4 regions of the Pseudoalteromonas qingdaonensis genome follow, and region 1 is predicted to be linked to each of the others. Evidence: predicted binding sites of a transcription regulator. Region 1 holds the regulator's gene; each other region holds the start of a gene.

Region 1 (3,160 bases):
CACCCCTTTTCCTATGCCAGTGCTGCCAAGCTTTTCACGAGCCAGAAGGGAGTCCAGTATGGCTTGCTCACTGAGGTGGGGGATATGTTGGTGTGCTACCTGAGAGAGGTATTCCAACATTCTTTTTTTGCTATTAAAAAGGACCGCAGCCTTGCTGCAGTCCTTGGAAAAAAGTAAATCTAAGCTCATTTTAATGACGAGACAATTTCTCTTTATGTTTGATTACCTGGCGGTCTAATTTGTCAATTAAGCCATCGATCGCCGCGTACATATCCTGATGCTCTGCGGTGGCAAACAGTTCGCCGCCGTTTACATGAAGAGTTGCTTCTGCTTTTTGGTTCAATTTCTCGATATCGAGAATAACATGCACATTATTAATGTGGTCAAAGTGACGCTCTAATTTGGCAAATTTACTATTTACATAGTTGCGAAGAGAGTCTGTGATTTCTACATGACGACCGGTAAGATTTAATTGCATAAGCATTTTCCTTCTTGTCTAACGTCTATATCAAGCTTTTACGTTGATTTGACGGTGGTATGGCCAACGATTCACGATATTTTGCAATCGTCCGTCGAGCCACTTTGATTCCTTGCTCTGCTAGTATGTCGGTAATCTTGCTATCGCTTAACGGTTTTACAGGATTTTCCGCGGCTACTAGCTTTTTGATCAATGCTCTAATCGCTGTGGATGAGCATTCACCTCCATTCTCGGTATTCACATGGCTGGAGAAAAAGTACTTTAACTCAAAGATCCCACGTGGCGTGTGCATGTATTTTTGTGTGGTAACACGAGAGATAGTCGACTCGTGCATTTCCACCATTTCTGCAACGTCGTTAAGGACCATTGGCTTCATTGCTTCTTCGCCATGTTCAAAGAATGCCTGTTGTTGCTGCACAATGCAATTAGTTACTTTAAGTAAGGTGTCATTGCGTTGCTCCAGGCTCTTTATAAACCATTTTGCCTCTTGCAAGTGAGAGCGAATAAATTGGCTGTCACTTTGTGATTTGCAGTTGCGACCCAGGGATGCGTAGTGATCGTTCACACGTATCTTCGGCATGCTATCGGGGTTTAATTCCACCTTCCAGCGACCCTTGACCTTCTTCACCGATACATCCGGGATCACATACTCCGACTCTTCGCGTACTATGGTCGCGGCGGGCTTGGGATTCAGGCTGTGTATCAGTGTCATCACCTCTTTTAACTGCGCTTCTTTAAGCTTAGTCTTTTTCATTAAGGTGCGGTAGTCACGGTTACCAAGCAAATCAATATAGTTACAAACTACCTCTTTCGTCTCGTTAAGCCAAGGGGTTTGAGATGAAAATTGATTGAGCTGGATCAACAAGCCCTCTTGTAGTGAGCGAGCGCCAATACCTATAGGATCAAACATTTGAACTCGCTTAAGCACGGCCTCTATTTCGTCGAGTTCAATCTCTTCTTCCAGCTCATCATGGTTGATGCTGTCGAGCAAGTCCTCGGTGCTAACGGTAAGTAAGCCGTTGTCGTCGATGGCTTCGATAATCGCGGTGGCAATGGCTTCATCTATGGCGCTAAAAGGGGTGAGGCGTAATTGCCACATCAGGTAGTCGTGCAGGGTTTCCGTGGTTTCGCCTTGATAAATAGACTCATCATCTGGCATGGGCCCAGATGAAGCGACCGGTGCGGCACTGATATACTCGTCCCAGGATACATCCATGGGCAGATCATCGCTGATCGAGTCATTGTTGAGGGCATCGCCGCTTTCAACTTCGTCCTGATTGCTTGTGCTGTTTTGGGTGTCACTATCACTGTCAGCCGCCGAGTTTTTATCGCGCGGCAGGTCGTTATCGCCGTAATGCTCTTCTTCGATTTCGAGCAAGGGGTTGGCATCAAGTGCTTCTTGAATTTCTTGTTGGAGATCCAAAGTACTGAGCTGCAACAGGCGGATAGCCTGCTGCAATTGGGGGGTCATTGTTAATTGCTGGCCTAGGCGCAGCTGTAATGATTGCCTCATGTACTCTAACAATCCTTTTGTAATTAAAGTCTAAACTGCTCACCTAAATATACATCGCGTACGGTTTGATCTGCTAATACCTGTTGGGGAGTTCCTGATGCGATTAGCTCGCCATGGGAGACGATATAGGCAGTTTCACATACATCTAATGTTTCGCGCACATTGTGGTCGGTGATAAGGACGCCGATGCCACGGTTGCGGAGGTGTTCAATGATTTTCTTAATATCTAGCACCGAAATAGGGTCAACACCAGCAAAAGGTTCGTCGAGCAGAATAAATTTCGGGTTAGCGGCTAAGGCGCGAGCAATTTCCACGCGACGACGTTCGCCGCCGGAAAGCGCCATGCCTAAGGAGTCGCGAATATGCTGAATATTAAACTCGTCCAGCAGGCCTTCAAGCTCGCGCTCGCGGCCGCTTTTATCCAGATCCTTACGGGTTTCCAAAATGGCCATCAGGTTCTGATAAACGGTCAATTTACGGAAAATCGAAGACTCTTGCGGCAAATAACCTATGCCTAAACGGGCGCGAGAATGCATGGGCAGCAGGGTGATATCCTGTTCGTCTATGCTGATCACCCCTTTGTCGCTTGGCACCAGGCCAACGATCATATAGAAGGTGGTGGTTTTACCGGCGCCGTTAGGGCCAAGCAGGCCGACTATGCTGCCAGCTTTGACTTCCAGGCCCACATCCTTGACCACTTCACGGCCCTTATAGCTTTTTGCCAGCTTTTGCGCCTTCAGCGTGGTCATGGTTGTTCCTTCTCTTCTTGCTCATCATTTTGCGGTGTGAGCGTGGTTCTTACGCGAGTGCTCGAATCTTTATCTTTTTCGGCACTGATCAGCTGCTTGTTTATATCATAGCTGATTGTCTCGGCGATTATCTGTTGATCGGCCATGGCTATTTTTGCAGTGCCGGAAATCTGCAGCATTTGCGTAGCTACATCGTAGCGGATTTCCTTGGCAGAAGCGGTGATTTGCGTACCATCTTCCATGGTTTCGCTGTAGATGGCTGGGTTGCCGGTGGCAATCAGCAACTGCTTGTTATCACCTAACTCAGGGCGACGGTGGGCCTCAAGGCGATCCGCCTTGATTTCTCGTTGACCATGAACAATGTGTACATTTTTATCAAAAATGGTGATATTTTCTTTGATCAGCGCCTGCTGTTTATCG
Region 2 (3,160 bases), on a different contig from region 1:
AAACCCACACCGCCTTGGAGCAGGCGGCGAATATTATTAAGCTCCTGCTCAGTGCGCGGCGCTGCACTTGCCTGACCTTCGGCATTGGCCGCCTGGCTGTAATCAACCGCGACGGAAACGCTGATACGACGGATCACCCCTGTTTGCTTACGCTTATGAGAGATGGTGGTATCCAGCTCATAGTTGCGGGTCGCCTCTTTATGAGTGCGCAAGGGCGCACTGTTTTGCGTCGTACTTTGCGTATTCGTGGCATTTTCTGGGATCGCGGAATTCACTGGTGGTTGATTGCTCAGGGCGCCGGGGATACCCGCAGCCAGACCGCCGATATTATTCTCTTCCAGGGTGGTTTCGCTGCGCACCGCCGGCAACTCCGGGTTATAGCGCTTTTGCGTTTCTTCTACGGCACTGAAGTCCATCACCAGGTCAACCTGAGCCGTGTAATTGCCCAAACCTACCACGGGGATCAAGATGCTGTCGATTTTTTCCAGGTATTCCTGCTCGCGCTGACGCTCGATTTCGTATTCTTTACGTGAACGTGCCGAAAGGGAGTTTTGCGAGCCGGAATTTAACAAGCGGCCGTTTTGGTCTGTGACCGTCACCCGCTCCGGCGATAAGCCTTGAACCGCTGAAGCGACGATATCAACCACGGAATCAATTTCTTCACTGTTGAGGGTGCGGCCCCTTTGCAGCGTGAGCACTACGGTAGCAGAAGGCTTTTTTTCCATTCGTGCAAAAACATTTTCTTTTGGCACCGCCAGCAATACTTTGGCGCGAGAGACCTTATTTAACTCTTCTATGGTGCGTGCCAATTGTTGCTCGCGAGAATGCTTAAGACGCTCACGCTCAAGGCGTTGAGAAACACCAAAACCCATGTCTTGCATCAGAATATCTGTGCCCGAGGTCGGGCCCTGGGTTAATCCCTCCCGTGTCATCGACAACTTGATATCCTGATACGCATCTTCGGGCACCATGATCACATTGCCGTTAAGCTCATAGTCAATTTTTTGTGCGTCTAAAAAGTCCAGGGTTTGGATCAATTCTTCCGTGGGCATTTTACCCAGAGGGCGCATTTCTGGCTGGCGTGCCCAGATAATGATAAAAATGGCAATGGCCAAGCAAATAGCAAGGGCGATGATCAAACTTACTTGGCGCAGCATATCCACGCCGCTCAGGGCACTTAAGTACCCCGACTTCTGTTCATGTTGCTCGCCTGAGCCAGTGTGCATATCGCCACCTGTGTCGGCTAGGGCGAGATCCGTTGATTGATTTGCTTGCGCCACGACTTTTCTCCGCTATCCGTTAAACAGGCATGTTCATTATGTCTTTATAAGCTTCCACCAGCTTATTGCGCACCTGCACCGTGGCCTCAAACGCCACCGAAGATTTTTGCGAGGCGATCATGGCTTCGGCAAGGGACACACGGCGATCCCCCATTTCCACGGCGGTAACCTTGGCTTTGGCATCCTGTTGCAAGCCGTTGACATTGTCTATGGCATTGCTCAGTAGCTCACCAAATTGCACCGATGCCGAACTACTCGGCTGAGGCATGGTTTTTAACGGGTTACGCGCTTGCGCTTCGAGTGCAAGGGACTGCATTTCCTGAAATAAAGAATTGGCTTGAACTTTCATCAAACTGGCACTGGTCAAATTAAACTTGAGCTGAATAAAGCATTAAGCGTGCCAACTAAAATAACCTTAAATTACAACTGGTTAAGATTTTTATTTCTTGGCGGTGATGAGTATTTAAACAACGTTAATTTGACGCCCATTTGCAAGGCTAAAGCCTCGCCTACAAATAACTGTAGGTATTGCCGTGTAGTCAGACTTTACCGCCAAGGATGTGGGTCAGACTTCAGTCTGACAATTGGCTCTTGCAAGGCTAAAGCCTCGCCTACAAATAACTGTAGGTATTGCCGTGTAGTCAGACTTTGCCGCCAGGGATGTGGGTCAGACTTCAGTCTAACAATTGGCCCTTGCAAGGCTAAAGCCTCGCCTACAGATAACTGTAGGTATTGTCGTGTAGTCAGGCTTTGCCGCCAAGGATGTGGGTCAGACTTCAGTCTGACAATTGGCCCTTGCAAGGCTAAAGCCTCGCCTACAGATAACTGTAGGTATTGTCGTGTAGTCAGACTTTGCCGCCAGGGATGTGGGTCAGACTTCAGTCTGATAATTGCCCTTGCAAGGCTAAAGCCTCGCCTACAGATAACTGTAGGTATTGCCGTGTAGTCAGACTTTGCCGCCAGGGATGTGGGTCAGACTTCAGTCTGACAATTGACCCTTGCAAGGCTAAAGCCTCGCCTACAGATAACTGTAGGTATTGCCGTGTAGTCAGACTTTGCCGCCAGGGATGTGGGTCAGACTTCAATCTAACAATTGGCCCTTGCAAGGCTAAAGCCTCGCCTACAAATAACTGTAGGTATTGCCGTGTAGTCAGACTTTACCGCCAAGGATGTGGGTCAGACTTCAGTCTGACAATTGGCCCTTGCAAGGCTAAAGCCTCGCCCACAACACCGAGCTACAGGGGCAGTTGAATGCCCTGCTCGCGCATTTGCGCTATCTTGTAGCGCAGGGTGCGTGGGCTGATACCGAGCGCTTCGGCAACATCTTTGCGCTTACCGTTAAAGCGCGCCAAGGTATCCATGATAATCTTATGCTCCTTGTTTTTAAGCTCATCTTTAAAGGTGGGCTCTTCGTCACCCTGCTCAGTCGCACTGGCTGCACCATAGCCTGATGGCTGTGGCGCGGCGCAAACACCAACAACCGCTGGACTGATAAGCTCCTCGATATAGATGGCATCGACATCAACTTCAGAGCCAACTCGTAAGATCAGCGCTCGCTGCATAACATTATCCAACTCCCGCACATTGCCCGGCCAGGCATGGCTTAACAACTTGCGTTTGGCCGCCTCACTCAGAGTTGCCGGCGCCTGTTTAGCCGATTGACAATGGCGCTGCAATAAATGCTCGGCCAGGGGAATAATGTCTCCGGGACGCTCACACAAGGGTAACCACTGCAATGGAAACACGTTTAAACGGTAATAGAGATCTTCACGGAACACCCCGGCCTGCACCGCTTCTTTTAAGTCGCGGTTGGAGGTGGCCAGCACCCGTACATTCAAACTAATGGTTTTACGGCTGCCAAGGCGCTCTACTTCGCGCTC
Region 3 (3,160 bases), on a different contig from region 1:
TTAGCGCTTTACCTTGAGCATTCGCGATCAATACACCGTTTTTACGCTGACCGATCTTACCGCCTTTGTGAGGACCGTAGTGATCAAATGTGTGGTACATCAAGCCTGTGCCTGAAGTTAAGGTCATAAATTCGGTTTGGAAACCGATTAGACCACGGCTAGGAATCATAAAGTCCATACGGATACGGCCTTTGCCATCTGGAGACATGTCGGTCATTTCCGCTTTACGCAGACCTAGTTGTTCCATGATAGAACCTTGGTGCGCCTCTTCACAGTCGATAGTTACCGTTTCATATGGTTCTTCAAGAACACCATCCACTTCACGAAGAATTACTTCTGGACGTGAAACTGCAAGTTCATAACCTTCACGACGCATGTTCTCGATAAGTACACCTAGGTGTAGTTCACCACGACCCGATACACGGAAGCTATCTGGGTTGTCAGTGTCTTCAACGCGTAGTGCTACGTTGTGAACAAGCTCGGCGTCAAGACGCTCGCGGATGTTACGTGAAGTTACGTATTTACCTTCTTGACCTGCAAACGGTGAAGTGTTTACAGAGAAAGTCATAGTAACCGTAGGCTCATCAACGCTTAGCGCTGGAAGCGCTTCAACATTGTTTACATCACAAATGGTGTCTGAGATTTTCAGCTCGCCAAGACCTGTGATAGCAATGATATCACCGGCAGTCGCTTCTTGTGCTTCGTGACGGTCAAGACCTAGATAAGTCAGTACCTGGCCAACTTTACCGTTGCGTGTTTTACCATCGGCACCGATAACAGTGACCTGTTGGTTAACTTTAACCGTACCGCGCTTGATACGACCAACACCGATAACACCTACGTATGAGTTGTAATCAAGCTGAGAGATCTGCATTTGCAGTGGACCTTGAGGATCCGCATCCGGTGCCTCAACTTCTTTAACAATCGCTTCGAACATGGGTTCCATGTTGTCCGAAGGCTCGTCTAAATCTAGTGTTGCCCAACCATTGATAGCCGATGCGTAGATCACTTTAAAGTCTAGCTGTTCGTCGGTTGCACCTAGGTTATCGAACAGGTCAAAAACCTGATCCATTACCCAATCAGGACGTGCGCTCGGCTTGTCGATTTTGTTGATAACAACGATTGGCTTCAAACCCTGTGCGAACGCTTTTTGCGTTACGAAACGCGTTTGCGGCATAGGACCTTCTTGAGCATCAACAAGAAGAAGTACAGAATCAGCCATCGATAGAACGCGCTCCACTTCACCACCGAAGTCGGCGTGTCCCGGAGTATCCACGATGTTGATATGGTAATCTTTCCAGTTGATTGCCGTGTTTTTCGCTAGGATGGTAATACCACGCTCTTTTTCAATGTCGTTGGAGTCCATCACTCGCTCTTCGTTACCACCGCGAGTTTGCAGTGTGCCCGATTGCTCAAGCAATTTATCAACCAGAGTTGTTTTACCATGGTCAACGTGCGCGATAATCGCGATATTTCTTAACTTTTCGATGCTCATATATCTACTTAAGAGGCTAGCCTCATTGTTCCTAGATGGTCCACGCTCGGCAAACAACTACCCGCGTCGAGTTTAAAAGGGCGCGTATTATCCCTTATAACGTCACTAGATGAAAGTTTATCCAACATTTTTTTCTGTGACTGTGACTTGATTGTCATATCGCACCGTTAGGGTGAATAAAAAACAACCACAGCAAAAATATTAGCAGGTATTTTTCGGCTAACCTATTGTACCTGGTACAAGGTAAGGGGTTTAATCTAAAGCCAGCCTTGGTCAAGCCGTAAACCAGGGCTGAAAAAGGGCAAAACAAATGCACCAAAGCAATGCAAACGCGCACCAAAAAGGTGCGTAATAGCTTTGGCGGAATAATAACTTTATTTAAAACTCTTAATAAACATGCGGTTGAATAATTGGCACACTTTTAGCTTGTTAGTGCACAATTGCAGTAAGATGCAGCACACAAAATATTCCTAGTTGGAGGACACATGTCACATACGGTTTTAACTTTTATTAAAGAAAATGACGTTAAGTTCGTAGATTTACGTTTTACCGATACCAAGGGTAAAGAGCACCACCTTTCTATCCCGCATCACCAAGCGGACGAAGACTTCTTCGAAGAAGGTAAAATGTTCGATGGTTCTTCTATTGCTGGTTGGAAAGGCATTAACGAATCTGACATGGTACTTCTACCAGACGTTAACAGCGCCAAACTTGACCCCTTTACAGAAGAAACCACACTTGTTGTGCGTTGTGACGTAGTTGAGCCTTCAACTTTACAAGGTTATGAGCGTGACCCTCGCTCTGTTGCTAAGCGCGCCGAAGAGTATATGCGCTCTACCGGTATCGCCGACACCGTTCTATTCGGCCCAGAACCAGAGTTCTTCCTATTTGACGATGTTAAGTACAAAACAGATATGTCTGGTTCTATGTACAAGATCGATTCTGAAGAAGCAGCTTGGAACTCAGACCGTGACTATGAAGGTGGTAACACGGGTCACCGTCCTGGTGTTAAAGGCGGTTACTTCCCAGTAGCGCCTGTTGATTCATCACAGGATTGGCGTAGTGCAACCTGCTTGGTACTAGAAGAGCTAGGCCATGTAGTAGAAGCACACCACCACGAAGTAGCCACTGCCGGTCAAAATGAGATTGCCACTCGCTTTAATACCATGGTTATCAAAGCGGATGAAATCCAAGAGATGAAGTATGTTATCCACAACATGGCTCACCTTTACGGTAAAACGGCAACCTTTATGCCTAAACCTCTAGTTGGCGACAACGGCTCTGGTATGCACTGTCACCAGTCTCTAGCCAAAGATGGCAAAAACCTTTTCGCTGGCGACAAGTACGGCGGCCTTTCTGAAGACGCACTTTACTACATCGGCGGTATCATCAAGCATGCTAAAGCGCTCAATGCCTTCACCAACCCGGCAACTAACTCTTACAAGCGTCTAGTTCCTGGCTTCGAAGCACCAGTAATGCTTGCTTACTCGGCACGTAACCGCTCTGCATCAATCCGTATTCCTGTAGTTCCTTCAGAAAAAGGTCGTCGTATCGAAGTACGCTTCCCTGACCCTGCGGCTAACCCATATCTGGCGTTTGCAGCTCAGCTTATGGCTGGTCTTGACGGTATTAAGAACAAGATCCACCCTGGCGATGCTATGGATA
Region 4 (3,160 bases), on a different contig from region 1:
ACCACAGCCCTGGTACTGGCTTTGGCGCCCTTGACCGCCATGCTGGTGATCAACCTGTCGTTCGGGGTCATGACCCGCGCCGCGCCGCAGCTTAATATCTTTGCCATCGGCTTTCCCTTTACCCTGGTCTCTGGCCTGGTCATCATCTGGGCGACTCTGGGGAATTTTATGGCCCAGTTTGAAGCCCAATGGCTGCGCATGGTGGAGCTGATGTGCTCCATGGTCGGTTGCGCCCCTTAGGAGGATAAATGGCAGAAGATTCAGGACAGGAAAGAACCGAAGAACCCACGCCGAAGAAGCTCCAAGAAGCGAAAAAGAAGGGGCAGATCGCGCGTTCAAAAGAGCTAGGCACCACCTTTGTATTGATCATGTCGGCGGTGTCGCTGCTGATCTATGGCCCGGACATAGGCCGTGGCCTGCACCTGGTGATGGGTCGCATGCTTACCCTTAGCCGCAATGAAACCTATGACACCTCGAAAATGTTCTCGGCCTGGGGCGCCGTTGCCGATGCCTTGCTCTATCCCATGGCCATGTTTGTGCTAGTGATAGTGCTGGCGGCCTTTATTGGTAATACCTTGCTCGGCGGTTTTAACTTTTCCTGGCAGGCCATGGCCCCCAAGGCCAATAAAATGTCCCCGCTTAAAGGCTTTAAGCGCATGTTTGGCACTCAGGCGGCGGTTGAGCTGGTTAAGGCGCTGCTAAAATTTGCCCTGGTTGCCGCCTGTGCTGTGTTTTTAATTAAAATGTACTTTTATGAAATTCTCCATCTCAGTATAGAGACGACGCCGGGCAATATAGTTCATGCTTTGGAGATCATTGCCTGGATGTTCCTAGCGCTGAGCTGCACCATGCTGGTGGTGTCCGCCATCGATGCCCCGTATCAGAGTCATAATCACCATAAGCAGCTGAAAATGACCCTGCAAGAGGTCAAGGACGAGTATAAAAATTCCGAGGGTGATCCACAGATCAAGGCGCGTATTCGCCGCACTCAAAGGGAAATGTCGCAGCGCCGTATGATGCAGGATGTCCCCGACGCCGATGTCGTGGTCACCAACCCGACTCACTATTCGGTGGCACTGAAATACGACACAGACAAGGCCGGAGCCCCAATTATGGTGGCCAAGGGCGGCGATGAGCTGGCGATGCAAATTCGTAAGGTGGCTCAGGGTAACGATGTGCCTCTGGTGGAGTCACCTGTGCTGACCCGGGCGCTGTTTCATACCACGGAAGTGGGCGAGCAGGTGCCGGAGCAACTCTTTACTGCCGTGGCTCAGGTGCTGGCCTATGTTTATCAGTTAAAGCGCTTCCAAAAGGGCCGTGGCCGCAGGCCGACCAAGCTGAGCGAGCACTTACCCATCCCAGATGATTATCAATATTAAGCAGAGCTAGGTAGAATTAGCGCCGCTAAAGCATAACTTTTAAAGCTGGCCTGCTCCTTGCTTTAATGCCCTCAGTGTCAATTTATTGCTGTGCGCATTTATGGATTTTAAGGCCGTTTTAACCCAGCTTAATCGCGATAAAAAAGAATATGCCAAGGGCGTAGGGACGCCTTTATTGGTGCTGGCCGCGCTGGCCATGGTGGTTTTGCCCATGCCGCCGTTTCTGCTCGATATTCTCTTTTCCTTTAATATCGCCTTGGCCCTGGTGGTGCTGCTGGTAACCGTTTATACCTTAAAACCCCTGGATTTTGGTATGTTTCCGGCGGTGCTCTTGGTCGCCACCATAATGCGTTTGGCCCTGAATGTCGCCAGTACTCGGGTGGTGCTGCTCGAAGGTCACCAAGGTGGTGATGCCGCCGGTAAGGTGATTGAAGCCTTTGGCTCTGTGGTGATCGGCGGTAACTATGCGGTCGGTTTAGTGGTCTTTTTAATTCTTATTATCATCAACTTTGTGGTGATCACCAAGGGTGCCGGGCGCATCTCCGAGGTGTCGGCGCGCTTTACCTTGGACGCCATGCCGGGTAAGCAAATGGCCATAGACGCGGATTTAAATGCCGGCTTTATCAGCGCCGAGCAAGCCCGTGAGCGCCGTGAAGAAGTGACCCGTGAGGCGGATTTCTACGGCTCTATGGACGGTGCAAGTAAGTTTGTAAAAGGCGATGCCATCGCCGGTATCGTTATTCTTATCATCAACATAGTTGGCGGCTTGTTCGTCGGCATGATCCAGCATGATCTTAGCTTTGGTCAGGCCATGGAGGTTTATACCCTGCTGACTATAGGGGATGGCCTGGTCGCTCAGTTGCCTTCCTTATTGCTATCTATTGGCACCGCCATAGTGGTGACGCGACAAAATGAAACCCACAACATGGGCGAGCAGGTCAAAAACCAGCTGGGCAATGATAAAGCCCTGTGGATAGCCTGCGGTATCTTGGTCACCATGGGTCTAGTGCCGGGCATGCCGCATTTGGCCTTTTTGGGTCTGGGTGCCTTACTGGGCTTTATTGCTTATTTATCACAAAAACAGGCGCGCGAGGCCGAGTTGCAAGAGCAACAGCAGGCGACGCAGGGCGCTGGCACCCAAGTAGCGACCCGCGATGAGCCCAAAGAGCTGGGCTGGGATGATGTACAGCAGGTGGACGTGATCGGTCTGGAAGTGGGCTATCGCTTAATTCCCCTAGTTGATCAGGCTCAAGGTGGCGAGCTGCTAAGCCGTATTAAAGGGGTGCGTAAAAAGCTCTCGCAAGAGTTTGGCTTTTTGGTGCCACCTGTGCATATTCGCGATAATTTAGAGCTCGACCCCAATGCTTACCGCATTACCCTGATGGGGGTGTCCAGCGGCGATGGCGAGCTCAGCAGCGGCGCCGAGCTGGCCATTAATCCGGGTCAGGTATTTGGCCCGGTTAACGGCATTGCTACTAAGGATCCGGCCTTTGGTCTGGATGCGGTGTGGATAAAGCCAGAACTAAAAGACGAAGCCCAATCCTTAGGTTATACGGTGGTGGATGCCGCTACCGTGGTTGCCACCCATATCAGCCAGTTGCTCACTAACAATGCTGCGCTGCTGCTTGGTCACGAAGAAGTACAGAGCCTGCTCGATATGCTGGCCAAGAGTCATCCGCGTTTGGTGGAGGGCCTGGTGCCCGAGGTGCTGCCCTTGACGACAGTGGTGAAAGTGCTGCAAAACCTGCTTAACGAAGGGGTCGCCATTCGCGATATGCGCA

What was found. Region 1 encodes sigma-54, which starts transcription at its own class of promoters, with help from an activator protein. Its sites were predicted from a motif close to GTTGGCACGNNNNTNGNNT; they were not measured.
Region 2: the regulator sigma-54 is predicted to act here: its motif matches at 1,667-1,685, upstream of fliE (flagellar hook-basal body complex protein FliE).
Region 3: the regulator sigma-54 is predicted to act here: its motif matches at 1,905-1,923, upstream of glnA (glutamate--ammonia ligase).
Region 4: the regulator sigma-54 is predicted to act here: its motif matches at 1,424-1,442, upstream of flhA (flagellar biosynthesis protein FlhA).

What each region holds. Positions count from the first base shown of each region.
Region 1 is NZ_JBCGCU010000005.1:110,149-113,308, reverse strand. It holds gene ptsN (PTS IIA-like nitrogen regulatory protein PtsN) at 1-189, opposite strand, end outside; gene hpf (ribosome hibernation promoting factor) at 191-478, opposite strand; gene WCN91_RS06375 (RNA polymerase factor sigma-54) at 504-1,991, opposite strand; gene lptB (LPS export ABC transporter ATP-binding protein) at 2,015-2,740, opposite strand; gene lptA (lipopolysaccharide transport periplasmic protein LptA) at 2,737-3,160, opposite strand, start outside.
Region 2 is NZ_JBCGCU010000007.1:8,478-11,637, reverse strand. It holds gene fliF (flagellar basal-body MS-ring/collar protein FliF) at 1-1,280, opposite strand, end outside; gene fliE (flagellar hook-basal body complex protein FliE) at 1,300-1,629, opposite strand; gene WCN91_RS07705 (sigma-54-dependent transcriptional regulator) at 2,516-3,160, opposite strand, start outside.
Region 3 is NZ_JBCGCU010000014.1:12,664-15,823, reverse strand. It holds gene typA (translational GTPase TypA) at 1-1,495, opposite strand, end outside; gene glnA (glutamate--ammonia ligase) at 1,981-3,160, shown strand, end outside.
Region 4 is NZ_JBCGCU010000007.1:21,752-24,911, forward strand. It holds gene fliR (flagellar biosynthetic protein FliR) at 1-240, shown strand, start outside; gene flhB (flagellar biosynthesis protein FlhB) at 249-1,379, shown strand; gene flhA (flagellar biosynthesis protein FlhA) at 1,480-3,160, shown strand, end outside.